Regions from separate parts of the Diaphorobacter limosus genome, predicted to be linked through region 1. Evidence: predicted binding sites of a transcription regulator. Region 1 holds the regulator's gene; each other region holds the start of a gene.
The links. Region 1 encodes sigma-54, which starts transcription at its own class of promoters, with help from an activator protein. Its sites were predicted from a motif close to TGGCANGNAANCTGCTTT; they were not measured.
Positions count from the first base shown of each region.

Region 2: a site for sigma-54 is predicted at 2,227-2,244, ahead of glnA (type I glutamate--ammonia ligase). Genes of this name have one in related genera too.
Region 3: a site for sigma-54 is predicted at 2,103-2,120, ahead of P4826_RS12280 (PEP-CTERM sorting domain-containing protein). Genes of this name have one in related genera too.
Region 4: a site for sigma-54 is predicted at 2,183-2,200, ahead of exaC (acetaldehyde dehydrogenase ExaC). Genes of this name have one in related genera too.

Region 1 is NZ_CP136921.1:3,074,610-3,078,869, forward strand. It holds gene P4826_RS14705 (thiol:disulfide interchange protein DsbA/DsbL) at 1-65, shown strand, start outside; gene lptA (lipopolysaccharide transport periplasmic protein LptA) at 182-823, shown strand; gene lptB (LPS export ABC transporter ATP-binding protein) at 832-1,620, shown strand; gene P4826_RS14720 (RNA polymerase factor sigma-54) at 1,664-3,208, shown strand; gene P4826_RS14725 (acyl-CoA thioesterase) at 3,228-3,665, shown strand; gene P4826_RS14730 (PEP-CTERM sorting domain-containing protein) at 3,672-4,260, opposite strand, start outside.
Region 2 is NZ_CP136921.1:39,460-43,719, forward strand. It holds gene P4826_RS00210 (sterol desaturase family protein) at 1-443, shown strand, start outside; gene P4826_RS00215 (EI24 domain-containing protein) at 459-1,367, shown strand; gene P4826_RS00220 (competence/damage-inducible protein A) at 1,364-2,185, shown strand; gene glnA (type I glutamate--ammonia ligase) at 2,292-3,707, shown strand; gene P4826_RS00230 (hypothetical protein) at 3,914-4,260, shown strand, end outside.
Region 3 is NZ_CP136921.1:2,530,999-2,535,258, forward strand. It holds gene P4826_RS12270 (HpcH/HpaI aldolase/citrate lyase family protein) at 1-415, shown strand, start outside; gene P4826_RS12275 (MFS transporter) at 778-1,968, shown strand; gene P4826_RS12280 (PEP-CTERM sorting domain-containing protein) at 2,190-3,599, shown strand; gene P4826_RS12285 (CaiB/BaiF CoA transferase family protein) at 3,713-4,260, opposite strand, start outside.
Region 4 is NZ_CP136921.1:2,031,803-2,036,062, reverse strand. It holds gene P4826_RS09815 (TonB-dependent receptor domain-containing protein) at 1-481, opposite strand, end outside; gene exaC (acetaldehyde dehydrogenase ExaC) at 600-2,126, opposite strand; gene P4826_RS09805 (glutathione S-transferase family protein) at 2,305-2,976, opposite strand; gene P4826_RS09800 (AraC family transcriptional regulator) at 3,035-4,075, opposite strand; gene P4826_RS09795 (AMP-binding protein) at 4,217-4,260, shown strand, end outside.

The sequences.
Region 1 (4,260 bases):
CCGGCAGCATGGAGAACGTGCTGCGCATCGTGGAGCAACTGGCCGCGCAGGTGGGCAAGGGCTGAAGCGAGCCGTGGCAACACACAAGAGCGCGCCCTGGGCGCGCTTTTTTTCGCCCCTGCGCGGCCGCTCTCCAGGATGGCCACGGTGATCAGTACAATGACCGCAAGAATCGTGCCTTATGAGAAACCGACTGACCATCCTTCTTTCGCTTGGCGCCCTGGCGCTGGCCTTGCTGCCCGCGGCCCATGCCGAAAAGGCCGACCGCAACAAGCCGATGAACATCGAGGCCGATGCGCTGCGCCACGATGAGCTCAAGCAGACCAGCGTGTTCACCGGCCGTGTGGTGATGACCAAGGGCACCATCGTGCTGCGTGGCGCGCAGCTGGAGGTGCGCCAGGATCCAGACGGTTTCCAGCATGGCGTGGTCACGGCCGAGCCAGGCAAGCGCGCCTTCTTCCGCCAGAAGCGCGACACGCTGGCGGGGGCGCCGGATGAGTTCGTCGAGGGCGAGGGCGAGGTCATCGAGTACGACGGCCGTACCGACATCGTCAAGCTGATGCGCCGTGCCGAGCTGCGCCGCTACCGCGAGGCCCAGCTCACCGATGAGCTGGAGGGCGCGATCATCGTCTACAACAACCTTACCGACGTGTTCACGGTGGATGGGCAAAAGACGGCTCCGGCCGGCACCCCGGCGGGCACGCCGGGCGGGCGCGTGCGTGCCGTGCTGGCGCCCAAGGAGCCGGCATCGGGCGCGGCGGCGCCGGTGCGCGGGGAACCGCCCGCGCTGCGCACCGCCCCCAGCCTGGGCGGCGCCAAGTGAGCCAGGCCGTGAGCGACGAGCGCGCCGTGGGCGTGGGGCCCAGCTCCCCTGCGGGTGCGAGCCGGCTGGAGGCCTTGCACCTGCAAAAGTCCTACGGTAGCCGCAAGGTGGTCAAGGATGTGTCCCTGGTAGTGCAAAAGGGCGAGGTGGTGGGCCTGCTGGGCCCCAATGGCGCGGGCAAGACCACCTCGTTCTACATGATCGTGGGCCTGGTGCGCAGCGATGGCGGCGACATCCGCATCGACGGCCAGTCGGTGGCCAACATGCCGATCCACCGGCGTTCGCGCCTGGGCCTGTCCTACCTGCCGCAAGAGGCCTCGATCTTTCGCAAGCTCAACGTGGAAGACAACGTGCGCGCGGTGCTGGAGCTGCAGACCGACGCCGCCGGGCGCCCGCTCTCGCGCGCCGAGATCGAGGCACAGCTCACCGGCCTGCTGCAGGAACTGCGCGTGGAGCATTTGCGCCAGTCGCCGGCGCTGGCCCTGTCCGGCGGCGAGCGCCGGCGCGTGGAAATCGCCCGGGCGCTGGCCACGCAGCCGCGCTTCATCCTGCTGGACGAGCCCTTTGCCGGCATCGATCCCATTGCCGTGATCGAGATCCAGCGCATCATCGGCTTCCTGAAAGAGCGCGGCATTGGCGTCTTGATCACCGACCACAACGTGCGCGAGACGCTGGGCATCTGCGACCACGCCTTCATCATCAGCGACGGCCATGTACTCGCCCAGGGCACGCCGTCGGACATTGTGGACAACGCGGAAGTGCGCCGGGTGTACCTGGGTGAGCATTTCCGCATGTGAGCGTGGTGAGCAGGCGCAGCATCCAGATGCAAGGAGGGCGGCCATGAAGCCCGGCCTGTCACTGCGCGTTTCGCAGCATCTGGCGCTTACGCCGCAGTTGCAGCAATCGATTCGCCTGCTGCAGCTGTCCACCCTGGAGCTGGCGCAGGAAGTCGAGCAGATGCTCGATGACAACCCGTTTCTGGAGCTGGCGTCCGACGATGGGACGCATGAGCCTGAGATCCATGAAGCGCAGCAACCGATTGACAATGCTACATATTCAGAAGCTGCTAGCGCTGATGCAGAGGGCGCTGGAGCCGAAAATGATGCCGAAACCTCAGCGGTTGCCGAGCCCAGTGACTGGGACGGTGACGGCAGCATGGATGCGGCGGTGGAAGACGGCGAATGGGGCAGCGACGGAATCGCGCCCGCCAGCGGCGCGCATGACGGTGACGACACCGAGGTCAGCGAGCTGGCGCGCAGCCACGAATCCCTGACCGATTTCCTGCATCGCCAGGCATTGTCACTGCGCCTGTCCGATGTCGACATGGCGGCGCTGCGCTTTCTCATCGAGTCGCTGAACGACGATGGCTACCTGGACGAGCCGCTGGAATCCCTGGCGGCCAGCCTGGCGGGGGCCGACGACCCCGAGCAGCTCGAAGAGCTGGTGCACCGCTTCACTGTGGCCCTGCGCCTGCTGCAAAACCTGGAGCCGACCGGCGTGGGCGCGCGCGACCTGGCCGAATGCCTGACGCTACAGCTGCACGCCATGAACCGCGACGAAGAGGGCGACCCGGCGGTGATTCAGACCGCGCTCGCCATCTGCAGCCAGCCGCTGGATCTGCTGGCGCGGCGCGACCTGCGCCGCCTGGCCCAGGCCACAGGCAGCAGCGACGACGACACGCGTGCCGCCATGGCGCTGATCGCGCGCCTGGAGCCGCGCCCGGGCCGGCGCTTTGCCGACGTGGAGCGCAACGTCATCGCGCCCGATGTCATCGTGAAAAAAACCGGACGCGGCGCGCAGCAGGACTTCAGCGTGCAGCTCAACCCCGACGTCATGCCGCGCCTGCGCGTGCACGAGATCTATGCCAGCGCCCTGCGTGGTGCGCGCGGCGGCGACGGGCACCAGGCGCTGCAGTCCCGGCTGCAGGAGGCACGCTGGTTCATCAAGAACATACAGCAGCGATTTGACACTATCTTGCGTGTATCGCGCGCCATCGTCGAGCGGCAAAAGAGCTTTTTCGTGCATGGCGAGCTGGCCATGCGGCCGCTGGTGCTGCGCGAGATCGCCGACGAGCTGGGCCTGCACGAGTCCACCATCAGCCGCGTGACCAGTGCCAAGTACATGGCCACGCCGCAGGGTACGTTCGAGTTGAAGTACTTCTTTGGCTCCGGCCTGGGCACCGAGACCGGCGGCAACGCGTCGAGCACCGCGGTGCGCGCGCTGATCAAGCAGTTCGTCGCCGCCGAGGATGTGAAGAAACCGTTGTCGGACAACCAGATCGCGGAGATGCTCAAGGAGCAGGGCATAGAGTGCGCGCGTCGCACCGTGGCCAAGTACCGCGAGGCGCTGAAGATCGCGCCGGCCAATCTGCGCAAGGCGCTATAGACACAAGGCATAGATTCCCATGGCCCGCATCCTCTTCGACCTGCCCGAACGCTTCGGCTTCACCACCGAGTTGCAGGTCTATATCAGCCACGTCAACTACGGCGGCCATCTGGACAACGCCCAGCTGCTGAGCCTGGTGTCCGAGGCGCGCATGCGCTTCTTCCAGTCGCTCGGCTACACCGAGGGTGATGTGGCGGGCCTGGCCATCGTGGTCGGCGACATGCTGGCGCAATACAAGTCCGAGGCCTTTCACGGCGAGACGCTGCGCGTGCAGATGACGCCGAGGGACTTCAACCGCTACGGCTGTGACCTGGTGTTCTGCATGACAGAGGTCTCCTCGGGCCGAGAGGTGGCTCGCGGCAAGACCGGCGTGGTCCTCATCGACCGCGTGGCACGCAAGCCGGCGCCCATTCCGGATGTCGTGCGCAAGGCCCTGGAGGCCGTGGCGACACGCTGACGCGCGTCAGGTTTTCTTTCGCCCCAACAGGCCAATACCAGCCAGCGCGGCGCCGAGCAAGGCGAGGGATGCCGGCTCGGGAATGGACTGGTGGGGCAACGTGACCACGATATCGTCGATCACGAATTCCGGCGTCTCACCGTTGCCTTGTGCAGTGAACACCACCGAACTCAGGTTGGTGAACGATGACGGCAGGAAGAACTGCGTCCAGTCATAGGGGGCCTGGCTGTCCAACGTGATACTGGTAAACACCGTGCCGCCGCCCATGAGGTGCCCAAGGATGTCGATGCTGGTGGCGACGCTGTACAAGCTCACGGGCAGCGACGGGTCAAAATCTTCCGTTCTGCCACCCGCAAAAAATGACTCCAGGGAAAACGCAGCCCCGCTGCTATTGGTCATGGTCACGACGGATCGGAGATTCGCGTTGACCAGGGCTGCCGATGGATTGTTTTGCACAACCCCTGATTCGCAGACATACAAATAGGGGTCTGCGGGGTTGCCGGTGAAGGTATAGCCCCGGCTTTGCAGTGAGGTGGCGGTGAAATCGACATAACAGGGGGAGCTGCCCGAAGGCACGTCCTGAAAATCAACCACA
Region 2 (4,260 bases), 1.1 Mb from region 1:
ACCTGCTGCGCGACGCCATCATCGTCAGCGTGGCGCAGTGCATAGGCGTGGCGCCGGGGCAGTTCGTGGCCATCGTCGCGCTGACGCAGCTCAGCGAAAACCTGCACCATGCCAACCTGCGCCTGTGGTTTGGCCACTGGGGCGAGCGCCTGTGGATCAGCCCGCGTTTTCACCGGCTGCACCATGCCGTCGGCGTGGGCCATGAATCGCTTGCACCCGCAGGGCCGGGCACGGGCAGCATGGCCCTGGGCGGGCGCAACTTTGGCGTGCTGCTGCCCTGGTGGGACATGCTGTTTGGCACGGCCAACTTCGAGCATCGTTATGAGCCCACGGGGGTGCGCGACCAACTCGAACCGGGGGCCGATGGCCGCTTGCGCGACTACGGCCGAGGCTTTTGGGCGCAGCAATGGCGCGGCCTGTTGCGCCTGGCGGGGCGTGGCTGAGCGGGCAGCCGCGCTATGCTTGCGGGTATGGGGCCACTCTTAGATTCTTTCTGGCGCGCCGTGGGCTATTGCCTGATGCCGCGCATCATTGCGCTATCGTTGTTGCCACTGATCCTGATCACCCTGGTGGCCGCAGGCGGGGCGCATTTCTATTGGGCAGCGGCCGTGGCCTGGACACAGGCCCAGCTGGAGGGTGCCAACTGGCTCCAGCTATTGTGGGGCTGGCTGCACCACTTTGGCGTGGACAACCTGCCCGTGATGCTGGCGCCGCTGCTGGTGCTCATGCTGGCCATACCCATCATCGTCATTGTCTGTGTGCTGGTCGTGGCCGTGCTGATGGCGCCCTCCATCGTGTCATTGGTTGCGCAGCGGCGCTTCGAACAACTGGAGCGCAAGCGCGGCGGCACCTTGTTCATCAGCGTGCTGTGGTCGCTTGGCTCCACCCTGGCGGCGATCCTGGCCTTGGTGCTTTCCATGCCGCTGTGGTTGGTTCCGCCCCTGGTGCTAGTGCTGCCGCCGCTGATCTGGGGCTGGCTGACCTATCGGGTGATGGCCTTTGATGCGCTGGCCGAGCATGCCAGCAAGCCAGAGCGGCAGGAGATCTTCAAGCGCCACCGCCTCAGCCTGCTGGCCATAGGCATTCTGACCGGGCTGTTGGGCGCCGCGCCAGGCATCGTCTGGGCCTCGGGGGTGGTGTTCGCGGCGGCTTTCTTTGTGCTGGTGCCGGTGGCGATCTGGATCTACACGCTGGTATTTGCCTTTTCCTCGCTGTGGTTCACGCACTATTGCCTGGCAGCGCTTCAGCGGCTGCGCGAGCAGGGCGGTGATGCGGGAGCCAGAGCCGTGCCGGCCCCACCGGTCATCGCCACCAGCGCACCGCCTGCACTGGCCGCTCCCCCGTCTTCAGGCCCACAGCTCCCATGACTCCCAACTTCGGCCTCATCATCGTCGGCGACGAGATCCTCTCCGGCAAGCGCGTGGACAAGCATTTGGCCAAGGTCATCGAACTGCTGGCCGCGCGCGGGCTGGCGCTGGGCTATGCCGACTATGTGGGCGACGACCGCCCGCGCATCACCGCGACGCTGCAACGGGCGTTTGCCGCGTCCGATATGGTCTTCAGCTGCGGCGGCATTGGTGCCACGCCCGACGACCACACGCGCCAGTGCGCGGCGGCGGCACTCAACCAGCCCCTGGAACTGCACCCTGAAGCAGCGGCGCTGATCCGCGAGCGCATGCAGGACGTTGCGCGCGAACAGGGCCAGCCGTATGAACCCGGGCGCGCCGACAACCTGCACCGCCTGAACATGGGGGTGTTTCCGCAAGGCGCACGCATCATTCCCAACCCTTACAACAAGATCCCGGGGTTTAGCTGCGACGGCCCCGGCGGTGGCATGGTGCATTTCGTCCCGGGCTTTCCGGTCATGGCCTGGCCCATGGTGGAGTGGGCGCTGGAGCATTACTGCGCTCAGTGGTTCAACCGCCAGCCGCAGACCGAGCACTCCGTCGTGCTATATGGCGCCATGGAGGCCACGCTCACCCCGCTCATGGAGGGCATCCAGGCGGCTCACCCCGGCATCAAGGTGTTCAGCCTGCCCAGCGTCGATCACCCGGTGCATGGCAGGCATGTCGAGTTGGGCGTGAAAGGCGCCGCAGCCCTGGTGCCTGCCGCGTGGCAGCAGATGCACCAAGCATTGCACCAGTTTGGTGCAGTGATGGGCCCCGAAACGGTGCGTCATTTGTAATCTTAGAATCACGCGCCTTGCTTGCCTGGGTGCTGCAGCGCTGGCACGCAAGCTGCTTACCAATGTTCATCTTTGTGGATGAGTCCTTTATTTTTGGAGAAACCTGATGGCCAAGACCGTTGCAGACGTGATGAAGATGGTGGAGGAGAACGAAGTCAAGTTCGTGGACTTGCGCTTCACCGATACGCGCGGCAAGGAGCAGCACGTGACGGTGCCTGTTTCTCACTTCGATGAAGACAAGTTCAGTTCCGGCCATGCCTTTGATGGCTCGTCCGTCGCCGGCTGGAAGGGCATCGAGGCCTCGGACATGCAGCTGATGCCCGACCCGAGCACGGCCAACATCGACCCCTTCTTTGAGGAAACCACGCTGTTCCTGCAGTGCGACGTGGTGGAGCCCGGCGACGGCAAGGCCTACGACCGCGACCCGCGCTCCATCGCCAAGCGCGCCGAGGCTTACCTGAAGGCTTCCGGCCTGGGCGACACGGCCTACTTCGGCCCCGAACCCGAGTTCTTCATCTTTGACGGCGTGCGCTGGAGCAACGAACCGGGCAAGGTGTTCTTCGAGATCGAGGAATACGAAGCCCCTTGGAACAGCGGCACCAAGTTCGAAAGCGGCAACCGCGGCCACCGCCCCACCACCAAGGGCGGCTACTTCCCCGTGCCGCCGGTGGACAGCACGCAGGACATGCGCGCCGAGATGGTGCTGATCCTCGAGCAGTTGGGCATTCCGGTCGAAGTCTTCCACCACGAGGTGGCCGGCGCTGGTCAGAACGAGATCGGCACGCGCTTCTCCACCCTGGTCGAGCGCGCCGACTGGACCCAGGTGCTGAAGTATGTGGTGTGGAACGTGGCCAACGCCTATGGCAAGACGGCTACCTTCATGCCCAAGCCCTATGCCGGCGACAACGGATCGGGCATGCATGTGCACCAGTCCATCTGGAAGGACGGTAAAAACCTGTTCGCGGGTGACGGCTACGCCGGCCTGTCGGATTTTGCGCTGTACTACATCGGCGGCATCATCCACCACGCCCGCGCGCTGAACGCCATCACCAATCCCGGCACCAACAGCTACAAGCGCCTGGTGCCCGGCTACGAGGCACCGGTGAAGCTGGCCTACAGCTCGCGCAACCGCTCGGCCTCGATCCGCATCCCCTATGTGGCCAACCCCAAGGGCCGCCGCATCGAGGCGCGCTTCCCCGATCCCCTGGCCAACCCCTATCTGTGCTTCTCGGCACTGATGATGGCCGGCCTGGACGGCGTGGAGAACAAGATCCATCCGGGCGAGGCCGCCACCAAGGATCTGTACCACCTGCCGCCCGAAGAGGACAAACTGGTGCCCACCGTGTGCCATAGCCTGGATCAGGCGCTGGAGGCGCTGGACAAGGATCGCGGCTTCCTGACCAAGGGCGGCGTGTTCTCCGACAACATGCTGGACGCCTACATCGAGCTGAAGATGGGCGAGGTGCAGCGCTTCCGCATGGCGCCGCACCCGGTTGAGTACGACATGTACTACTCGCTGTAAGTCGCAGCGGGGCTTGCGGCCCATGGCACCAAGGCGGCTGCGGCCGCCTTGGTCGTTTCTGGATGATGGCTGGCAACAGCCGGAACATTTGGCGCCATCTCGGGTCTTTTGAGCTGATCGCATGGCGGCACAATGGGTGCCATGCGGTGATTGCTGGATACTCGCCGCCATCGTGCATGCTTGGCGCATGCCCTGTAAGGATCTCGATGAAACACTGCCTGTTCGCCCTGACCGTCATTGCCGCCATGCTGCAGCCTGCCTGGGCGCAGGATCGCATCTACCGTTGCGGCAACGAGTACACCAACAACGCCGCCCAGGCCAAGGAGCGCGGCTGCAAGCTGGTCGAGGGCGGCAACGTCACGGTGGTCGAGGGCACGCGCCCCGCAGCCGCTCCCGCGGGTGGTGCAGCCGCACCATCGGCCAGCAAGGCCGCAGCCTCGCCCCCGAATGCACCCCGCGTCGCGGCGACCGAACAGCGCGCTCGCGACGCCGATGCGCGCGCCATTCTGCAGGATGAGCTGCGCAAGGCCGAAAGCCGCCTGGCCGATCTGCG
Region 3 (4,260 bases), 540 kb from region 1:
CCTGGACTTCCAGGTGGACGCCGGCATGGCCTGCGGCGCGGACGAGGCCGAGCTGCTGCCCGTGCGCATGGCCCTGGTGCTGGCCTCGCGCCGCGCCGGCCTGGCCGCACCGGTCGACGGCGTGACCGTGGACACGCGCGACCCCGAGCGTATGCGGCACGACGCCAATCGCGCGCGCCGCATGGGCTTTGGCGCCAAGCTGTGCATACACCCGGCCCAGGTGGCGCCGCTGCACGCCGCCTTCGACCCGGACGATGCCGCCGTGGCCCAGGCGCTGCGCGTGCAGCAGGCGCTGCGGGATGCGGGCGGCGGCGTCTGCGTGCTCGACGGCCGCATGGTCGACGCGCCGGTGCTGCTGCAGGCCGAGCAAACCCTGGCGCGCCACGCAAGGGCGCAGCAGCGCGACCGCCGCTGACTGGGAGCGCCGGCGTCTCGCCGGCATGACGGCGCCAACGCCGCCGGCCCCCAGAGGGGGCTACCGTATGTACACATCTATTTTTATAGCGTTTCACGCAATATCAGCAAAGCGTTGCGGCTGTTTCTCCCTCTCCCGCTGGCGGGAGAGGATGGGGGTGAGGGTCATAAAAGCGGGCGCTGCACCCAAACACCCCCTCACCCCCACCCTCCCCCGAAAGGGGAGGGAGCAAGGACAGCAGTCCGAGATATGTGCTCAGTCAACCAAAAATGGGCGCAGCGCCCAACCTATAAGCGCAATGCGCTATAAAACTTGATGTGACTGCCGCCACCACACCCCACCCTCCCCGCCCACTCTGGCTCATGCTGATGGCCCTGCTGTCGGGTTTTGCGCTCAGCCAGTCCTACCGCACCATCACCGCCATCGTGGCCCAGGGCCTGCAGCAGGACTTTGGCCTGTCGGCCCAGGCGCTGGGCGCGTTTGCCGGGCTGTTCGGCCTGTCCTTCGGTGTGGCGCAGCTGCTCATGGGCATCACCATGGACCGCTACGGCCTGCGCCCCACGGTGCTCGCCTCGGCCCCGGTGTCCATCGCCGGGGCCGCGTTGTCGGCCCTGGCGCCCAGCCATGGCTGGCTGATGCTGGGGCAGATCATGATCGGCGTGGGCTGCTCGCCGGCCTTTCTGGCCTGCACCATCTTCATCGCGCGCCATTTCCCCAGCGAGCGCTTTGCCTTCTTCTCGGGCCTGAGCCTGGGCCTGGGGGGCCTGGGCCTGATGCTCACCGGCACGCCGCTGGCCTGGGTGGTGCAGCACTGGGGCTGGCGCTCGGGTTTTGTCATCCTGGCGCTGTTGAGCGTGCTGTCCTGGCTGCTGATTCTGGCCCTGGTGCACGAGCCCGAACGGCCCGACGCCCCGCCGCGTCCCCAGGAGAGCTGGGGCCAGTCCCTGCGCAGCCTGGCCGGGCTGTTCACACTGCCGCATACCTGGGGCATCCTGGCTCTGGGCATGTCGGGCTATGCGGCCTTTCTGTCGCTGCGCGGGTTGTGGCTGGGGCCGCTGCTCATCAACCGCTTCGGTTATTCGCTGGTGGACACCGGCAACGTGGCCCTGGTGCTGTCGCTGATCTCGCTGTTCGCGCCCGGCAGCTTCGGCCGCATGGACCCCGGCCCCATCCGGCGCCGCGCCTGGATCGCCAACGCCTCGCTGCTGATGGCGGCCATGTTCGCCGCCCTGGCCGTGCTGCGCCATGGCGGCGCTACGGTGGCGCTGATGATTGCACTGGGGCTGCTGTGGGGCTACAGCGTGCTGCAGTACACCGACGTGCGCTCCTCCTACCCCAGCGAGCTGACCGGGCGCGCCCTGTCGCTCTACACCATGTCCATGTTCCTGGGCGTGGGGTTGATGCAGTCGGCCACCGGAGCCGTGGCCGCCTGGGCCGGTGCGCAGGGCCTGGAGCCCTACCGCGCCGTGCTGCTGGCGATTGCCGGCTGGCTGGCGCTGGCTTCGCTGGCGTTTCGCTTTCTGCCGGCGTCGCCGCTATTGCGGCGACCTTGAGGGGCAGGCTACGCCGCGCCAAACGCGCATGCCGCACAGAATGTGGCGTTCATTCTGTCGGATAAATTTACACATCTGCGGCCAACCGCGCGGAGTCGATGCATAACCCATTGAATTGACTGTGATGAAAAATATGGCACGTTTTATGCACCCAAAAACTCGGCGTGGTTTGTCAACTGCGTTTCACGCTCTTCAGGCCATGCACCCAATAGGAGCGCGTTATGAAGAAAACCAAACCAATAGGCATCCACCTTCTTGGTGGGGCCGCTTTGCTCATTGGCGCACTGACAGCAAGCGCCGATGTTGTATATACAAACTACAATTTAACCCATCTGCGCACGGAGATTTACAACGACCGCATTGGAAACAGTCGGTTTTTTAATGATCCGAACACTGATAGCATAAGAGTCTCAACATTCCTTCGACCCTCACCAGATTCAAATGTAATTGGTTTGCCATGCCTTGGAAATAGCGCAGATACATGCTATTCCACCAATGGGCTGCAGACGGCCGTATCGGTCACTCATTCATCATTTGGTTCGTTTAGTCAACCCATGACATTTGTTGGCGTGACATCCGCTGGCGGCGGCGGACAAAACGAGTACACCACCATTTTCAATCGGGCAAATCCTTCGATTGCAAGTCGGCTTGATCAACTCGATGCAACCCCATTTTCCATAACGGCAACAAATCCAAGTTCACCGGCAGCCCAGACCCTGGTATTTTCTGGCCCAGATTACGACAAGAACGCACTTCCATCGTTTCTTACAGACGTCAAAGTAATCGGCGGTGGCCTGACCCCAACCATCAGCTGGGAGGTGCCGGCAGGAGGCACAGCACCAACAAATGTGAGGTTGCAGGTTCGCATCATCGATGCGGAGTCTGCCGACGGTTCACGCATCACTGCCGCAAGATTGGTGCACAATGAAAATATCCCATTGAGTAGCACCAGCTATACGTTTGGTGCCCCGTTTAGCAATAATGCACTCCCTGGCTTCCCTTCTGGACTGGAAGAGGGTTCTAGATATGAGATTGCCGTAATTCTTGAAAGCCGCACCTCTGGCGGTGAATTAACCGGCAGAGCCAGAACGTTTTTTGAATTCATGCCGCTTCCCAACTCCACTGGTAATGTGGCTGTGTTTCTACCTAGTGTTGGGCCGAGTGGAGAATTCAAATTCAACCTCGAGGTCAAAGCAGGAGAAACCGTTCTAATTGACCCTCTCATCGCCATCGGTTACGACTATCAAATAGGCGCTGGCGATCCAAATTTTGCGAGCGTAACCCTACCAAATATTGGGGATGGTCTTTTTGATCTGTATCTTTGGGACGGAACGGATTGGCTGTTCTCCACGGTTCTGCAAGACGGCATTCAGCACTTTTTTGGCGGAAATGGTGTTGACCGGTTCCGCATCTTGGGCATAGAAACCAGTGCCGGCATCAACCCTTTGTCAACAACCGCTTTCATTACGGGGTTGTCGTTCGTCGGAGACGGACGCTTCACTGGCACGATGACTCCAATCACCACAGAAGTGCCTGAGCCTTCGACGCTGGCGTTGGTTGGGTTGGCACTGGCAGCATTCGGCTTCAGACAAGCCTCACACAACCGCCGCCGCCGGGGCGCCGTTCAGTAACCCATCCAAGACGCGCCGCACACTGCGTTCATGATGCGGTAAGGATCGCCGGTTGCTGTGCTGAACTGGAGCCGCTGACCACAGCGGCGTCCAGGCTTCTGCCGGCGTCGCCGCTATTGCGGCGCTGAGCGCGCACGCCAAGCGCCGTCGGCGTTCAAGCCCTCCAGCACCGCCCGGGTGTGCGCGCCGCTGGCGCATATCTCGCCCGGCGCGTAGGCCGCGCCATCAAAGCGTGGCGCCGGCGCCGCCTGCAGCACGCCGCCCTGCTCGCCGTACACGCCGCGTGCGCGCAGGTGCGGGTGCTGCGCGGCCTCCAGGGGGCTGAGCACGGAGCCAAAGCACACGTCCGTGGGCTCCAGCAATGCCTGCCAGTGCGCGCGCGGCTGGCGCAGGAACAGCGCGGCCAGGCGCGCGCGGCGCTGCGGCCAGGCGGCCTTGTCCCATTGCGCGCCGGAAAAGTCGGCGTCCTCGGCCAGGCCCAGCGTCTGCAGCAGCAGCGCGTAGAACTGCGGCTCCAGGGAGCCTATGGTGATGTGCTCGCCGTCGGCGCAGACATAGGTCTCGTAGAACGGCGCGCTGTCGTGGATGCTGTGGCCGCGCTGGTCGGCCACCAGGCCCTTCTCGCGCGCGCTCAGGTTCAGGTTCAGCATGTGCGCCGCGC
Region 4 (4,260 bases), 1.0 Mb from region 1:
CGCCCGAGGCGTTGCCATACAGCGTGGAATAGGGTCCGCGCAGCACCTCGATGCGCTCGACCGACTGCAGGTCGATGTTGTTCGTCTGGCCCTGGCCGTCGGGCATGGTGGCGGGTATGCCGTCCACGAAGACCTGCACGCCGCGCACGCCGAAGGTCGAGCGTGCGCCATGGCCGCGTATCGACAGCTGCAGGTCCTGGGCGTAGTTCTGGCGGTTCTGCAGCAGCAGGCCGGGCGTGGTGGACAGCGACTCGGACAGATTCACCTGCCACTGGCGGTCGCGCACGCGCTCGCCATCGACGATGGTCACCGAGGCCGGCGAATACTCCAGCGGCGACTCCACCAGGGTGCTGCGCACCGTGACCTCGGGCAGGGCCGGGCTGGTTTGCGCCGCGGCGCCTTGCGCCAGGGCCATCAGGCCGCTCAAAGTGGCAATGCGCAGGGGCCAGCCGGCGCCTGCGCAAACGTGATCGAAATGCATGGAATGCTCCCTCCCTTGTTCTGACCAAAGAGGAGCGGGGCGCACCATCCCGCACTGCTTGCGCCCCGCGACATGGATGGCCCGGCCTGCCGTGCCGCGGCAGGCCGGGTGGACAGGCCTAGAAGAAGCCCAGCGCCTTGGGGTTGTAGCTCACCAGCAGGTTCTTGGTCTGCTGGTAGTTGGACAGGGCCAGCTTGTGCGTCTCGCGGCCGATGCCCGACTTCTTGTAGCCGCCGAAGGCCGCGTGCGCGGGGTAGAGGTGGTAGCAGTTGGTCCACACGCGGCCGGCCTGGATGGCGCGGCCCATGTGGTAGGCCACGGAGCCATTGCGGCTCCACACCCCGGCGCCCAGGCCGAACTCGGTGTCGTTGGCGATGCGCACGGCGTCCTGCACGTCCTTGAAGGTGGTCACCGAGGCCACGGGGCCGAAGATTTCCTCCTGGAACACGCGCATGTCATTCTGGCCATAGAGCAGCGTGGGCTTGATGAAGAAGCCGTCGTTGATCTCGCCGCCGGCGCGCAGGCGCTCGCCGCCGGTCAGGCATTTGGCGCCCTCGCCACGGCCGATGTCGATGTAGCCCAAGATGCGATCGAGCTGAGCTTGCGACACCTGCGCGCCGACCATGGTGCTCCTGTCCAGCGGGTGGCCCTGCTTCATGGCCTGCACACGGGCCACGGCGCGCTCCATGAAGCGCTCGTAGATGGATTCTTGCACCAGGATGCGCGACGGGCAGGTGCAGATCTCGCCCTGGTTCAGGGCAAACATGGAGAAGCCCTCCAGCGCCTTGTCAAAGAACTCGTCATCGGCGTCCATGACGTCGGCAAAGAAGATGTTCGGGCTCTTGCCGCCCAGCTCCACGGTGGAGGGGATCAGGTTGTCGGCCGCGGCGTGCAGGATGCGCTGGCCCACGGGGGTGGAGCCGGTGAAGGCGATCTTCGCGATGCGCTTGCTGGTGGCCAGGGCCTCGCCGGCTTCACGCCCGTAGCCGTTGACGATGTTCACCACGCCAGGCGGCAGCAGGTCGGCGATCAGCTCCATCAGCACCAGGATGGAGGCGGGGGTCTGCTCGGCCGGCTTCATGACGATGGAGCAGCCGGCGGCCAGGGCCGGGGCCAGCTTCCAGCAGGCCATCAGGATGGGGAAGTTCCAGGGAATGATCTGACCGACCACGCCCATGGGCTCGTGGAAATGGTAGGCCACGGTGTTGGCGTCGATCTCGGAAATCGTGCCTTCCTGGCCGCGGATGCAGCCGGCGAAGTAGCGGAAATGGTCAATGCCCAGCGGCAGGTCGGCGGCCATGGTCTCGCGCAGCGGCTTGCCGTTGTCAATGGTCTCGGCGATCGCCAGCAGCTCCAGGTTCTGCTCCATGCGGTCGGCAATCTTCAGCAGGATGCCCGAGCGCTCGGCCACCGAGGTCTTGCCCCACTTTTCCTGCGCGGCATGGGCGGCGTCCAGGGCCAGATTGATGTCGGTGGCGTCGGACTGCGCCACCTTGCAGAACGGCTTGCCGGTGATGGGCGAGACGTTGTCGAAATAGCGGCCGGCGGCCGGGGCCACCCATTTGCCGCCGATGAAGTTGTCGTACTGCTGGCGGTAGGGGAAGGAAAGGTCGAGGTTGAAGCGCTTGAATTCGAACATGTCCATGTTGGTCTCCTTGGGTGGTGGATGCCGGCGCACATGCGCACCGACTGCCTCAGGAGTAATCAAGCTTCGTGCCAGCCCGTTGCGTGCCGGGTGTGCCGACTTTTGTCACAGTCCATGGCGGTGGGTGTTCCAGATTGGCCCACTGGTGTGCAGGCTTGTGACACCGCAGCGCCCGGCATCAGGCCGGCCGCAGATCGGGCGACGGCGTGGGATCGACCGCCTGATCCAGCGCGGCCTGGTGCTGCGCCTGCAGCGCCCGCTGGAAGGCCGGCCTGGCCTGCATGCGCTGCCAGTAGTCGGCCACGGCCGGTGGAAACTGCGCCGCCAGCCCCAGGTGCTGTGCCAGGTGCAGGGCATAGGTCACGGCGACGTCGGCGGCAGTGAAGCGTCCGGCACACAGATATGGTTCGTGCTGCAATGCAGCATCCACCGCCCGCAGCCGCGCCAGGAACCAGCGTGCGTAGTCCGCCGCCACCTGTGGCTGCAGGCGGTCAGGCGGTTCGAAATAGCTATAGCGCAGTACCAGCGTTTGCGGAAAGGTCAGCGTCGCATCGCTCATGAACAGCCAGTTGAGATAGCTGCCATAGGCCGCGTCCGCCGGTGCCACATCCAGAACGCCCGCGCCGTAGCGCGTGGCCAGGTAATGGCACATCGCGGCCGACTCGGTCAGCCGCGTGGCCCCGTCCTCCAGCAGCGGCACCGTGCCCAGGGGGTTGCGCGCCAGATAGTCCCGTGCATGCACGCGTGGCGGGAAGGGCAGCATGTGCAGGCGGTAGGGGATGCCCAGCTCTTCCAGCAGCCATAGTGGGCGGAAGGATCGGGCGCTGACGCAGTGATGTAGGTCGATCATGGGGCGGTCTGTTGATGATGGGGTGGGCTGTGCGGCAGCATTCGGGTCGGGGGTGCCATCAGCCGCGGGATTGGCGCCGGAAGTCTGCCGGCGACTGCCCCGTCCAGCCGCGAAAGGCGCGCATGAAGCTCTTTTCGCTGGCAAAGCCCACGGCCTGGGCCACCTGCTTGATGGCTTGTGGCGAGCGCAGCAGCAGCTCGGTCGCGCGGCGCTGGCGCACCTCGTCCTTGAGCGCCTGCAGCGAGCTGCCTTCCTCCTGCAGCTGGCGGTGCAGCGTGCGCGTCGACACATGCAGCCGCGCGGCCAGCGTGCCGGCGTTGTGCGCGGCCTCGGGGGCGGCGGCCAGCAGCTGGCGCACGCGCTGCAGCAGCAGGCGGTCGCGCCGGTACTGGTGCACGATGAGGGGCAGGGCGTGCTGCAGCATCTGGTGCATGGCGGTCTCGTCGCGTGTGACGGGCAGGGCCAGGTAGCGCGCATCGAAATGCACCGCGGCTTGATGGGCGTCAAAGCGCGTCGGGCCGCTGAACAGCACGGCGTAGGCGCCGGCGTGTGGCGGTGCGGCGAACGGGAATTCGGCCGCCAGCACCGGCAGGCGCGAATCGACGAACCAGCTGGACACGCCCAGCGCGTTGCGCAGCGTGGTCACCAGGCAGAACTCGCGCAGGCGGCCCAGGTCGCGCCGCTCGCTGATCACCAGCCGGGCATGCTCGCCCTCTACCTGCAGCTGCAGCAGGATGTCGTCGGTCAGCAGCGCGTGGTGTCGGCACCAGCGCGCCAGCGCCAGCCCGAGGGTGGGCGCGCTCAGCGAGGCGCGCGCCAGCATCCCATAGCTGCCCCAGGGCAGGCGCCGGCTGAACCAGCCCAGGGCCTCATCGTCGAGCTCGCGCATCGCGGCGGCGGACAGGGCCTCCAGCTGCCCGCTGCTGATGCGCGCGTCGGAGTCGCGCAATTGTGTTGGCGTGATTTGTGCCTGCTCAAGAACCCGTGCGGGATCCATGGCGCGCGCCTGGTAGGCCTGCACGATGGCCTGTGCAAAGGCCATGGGTGTGGCGGCTGTGGGGCTGGACTGCCGAGCGGTTGGGGGGGCGATGCTGGCCATGGTCTTAGTCTGCGTTGTCGTGGCGTGATTTGCAACCTTCCTGGCCTGATCAAAGGTTGCCAACGGCGGCCTGCGGCGTATGCTGTGGGCCCATTGCGGGATGTGCGGCCATGCCTGCCCCGTGGCACAGGAGATGAATACATGGAACTCGCCAACCCATTGGCCAGCTATGCGCGTGGCAGCAC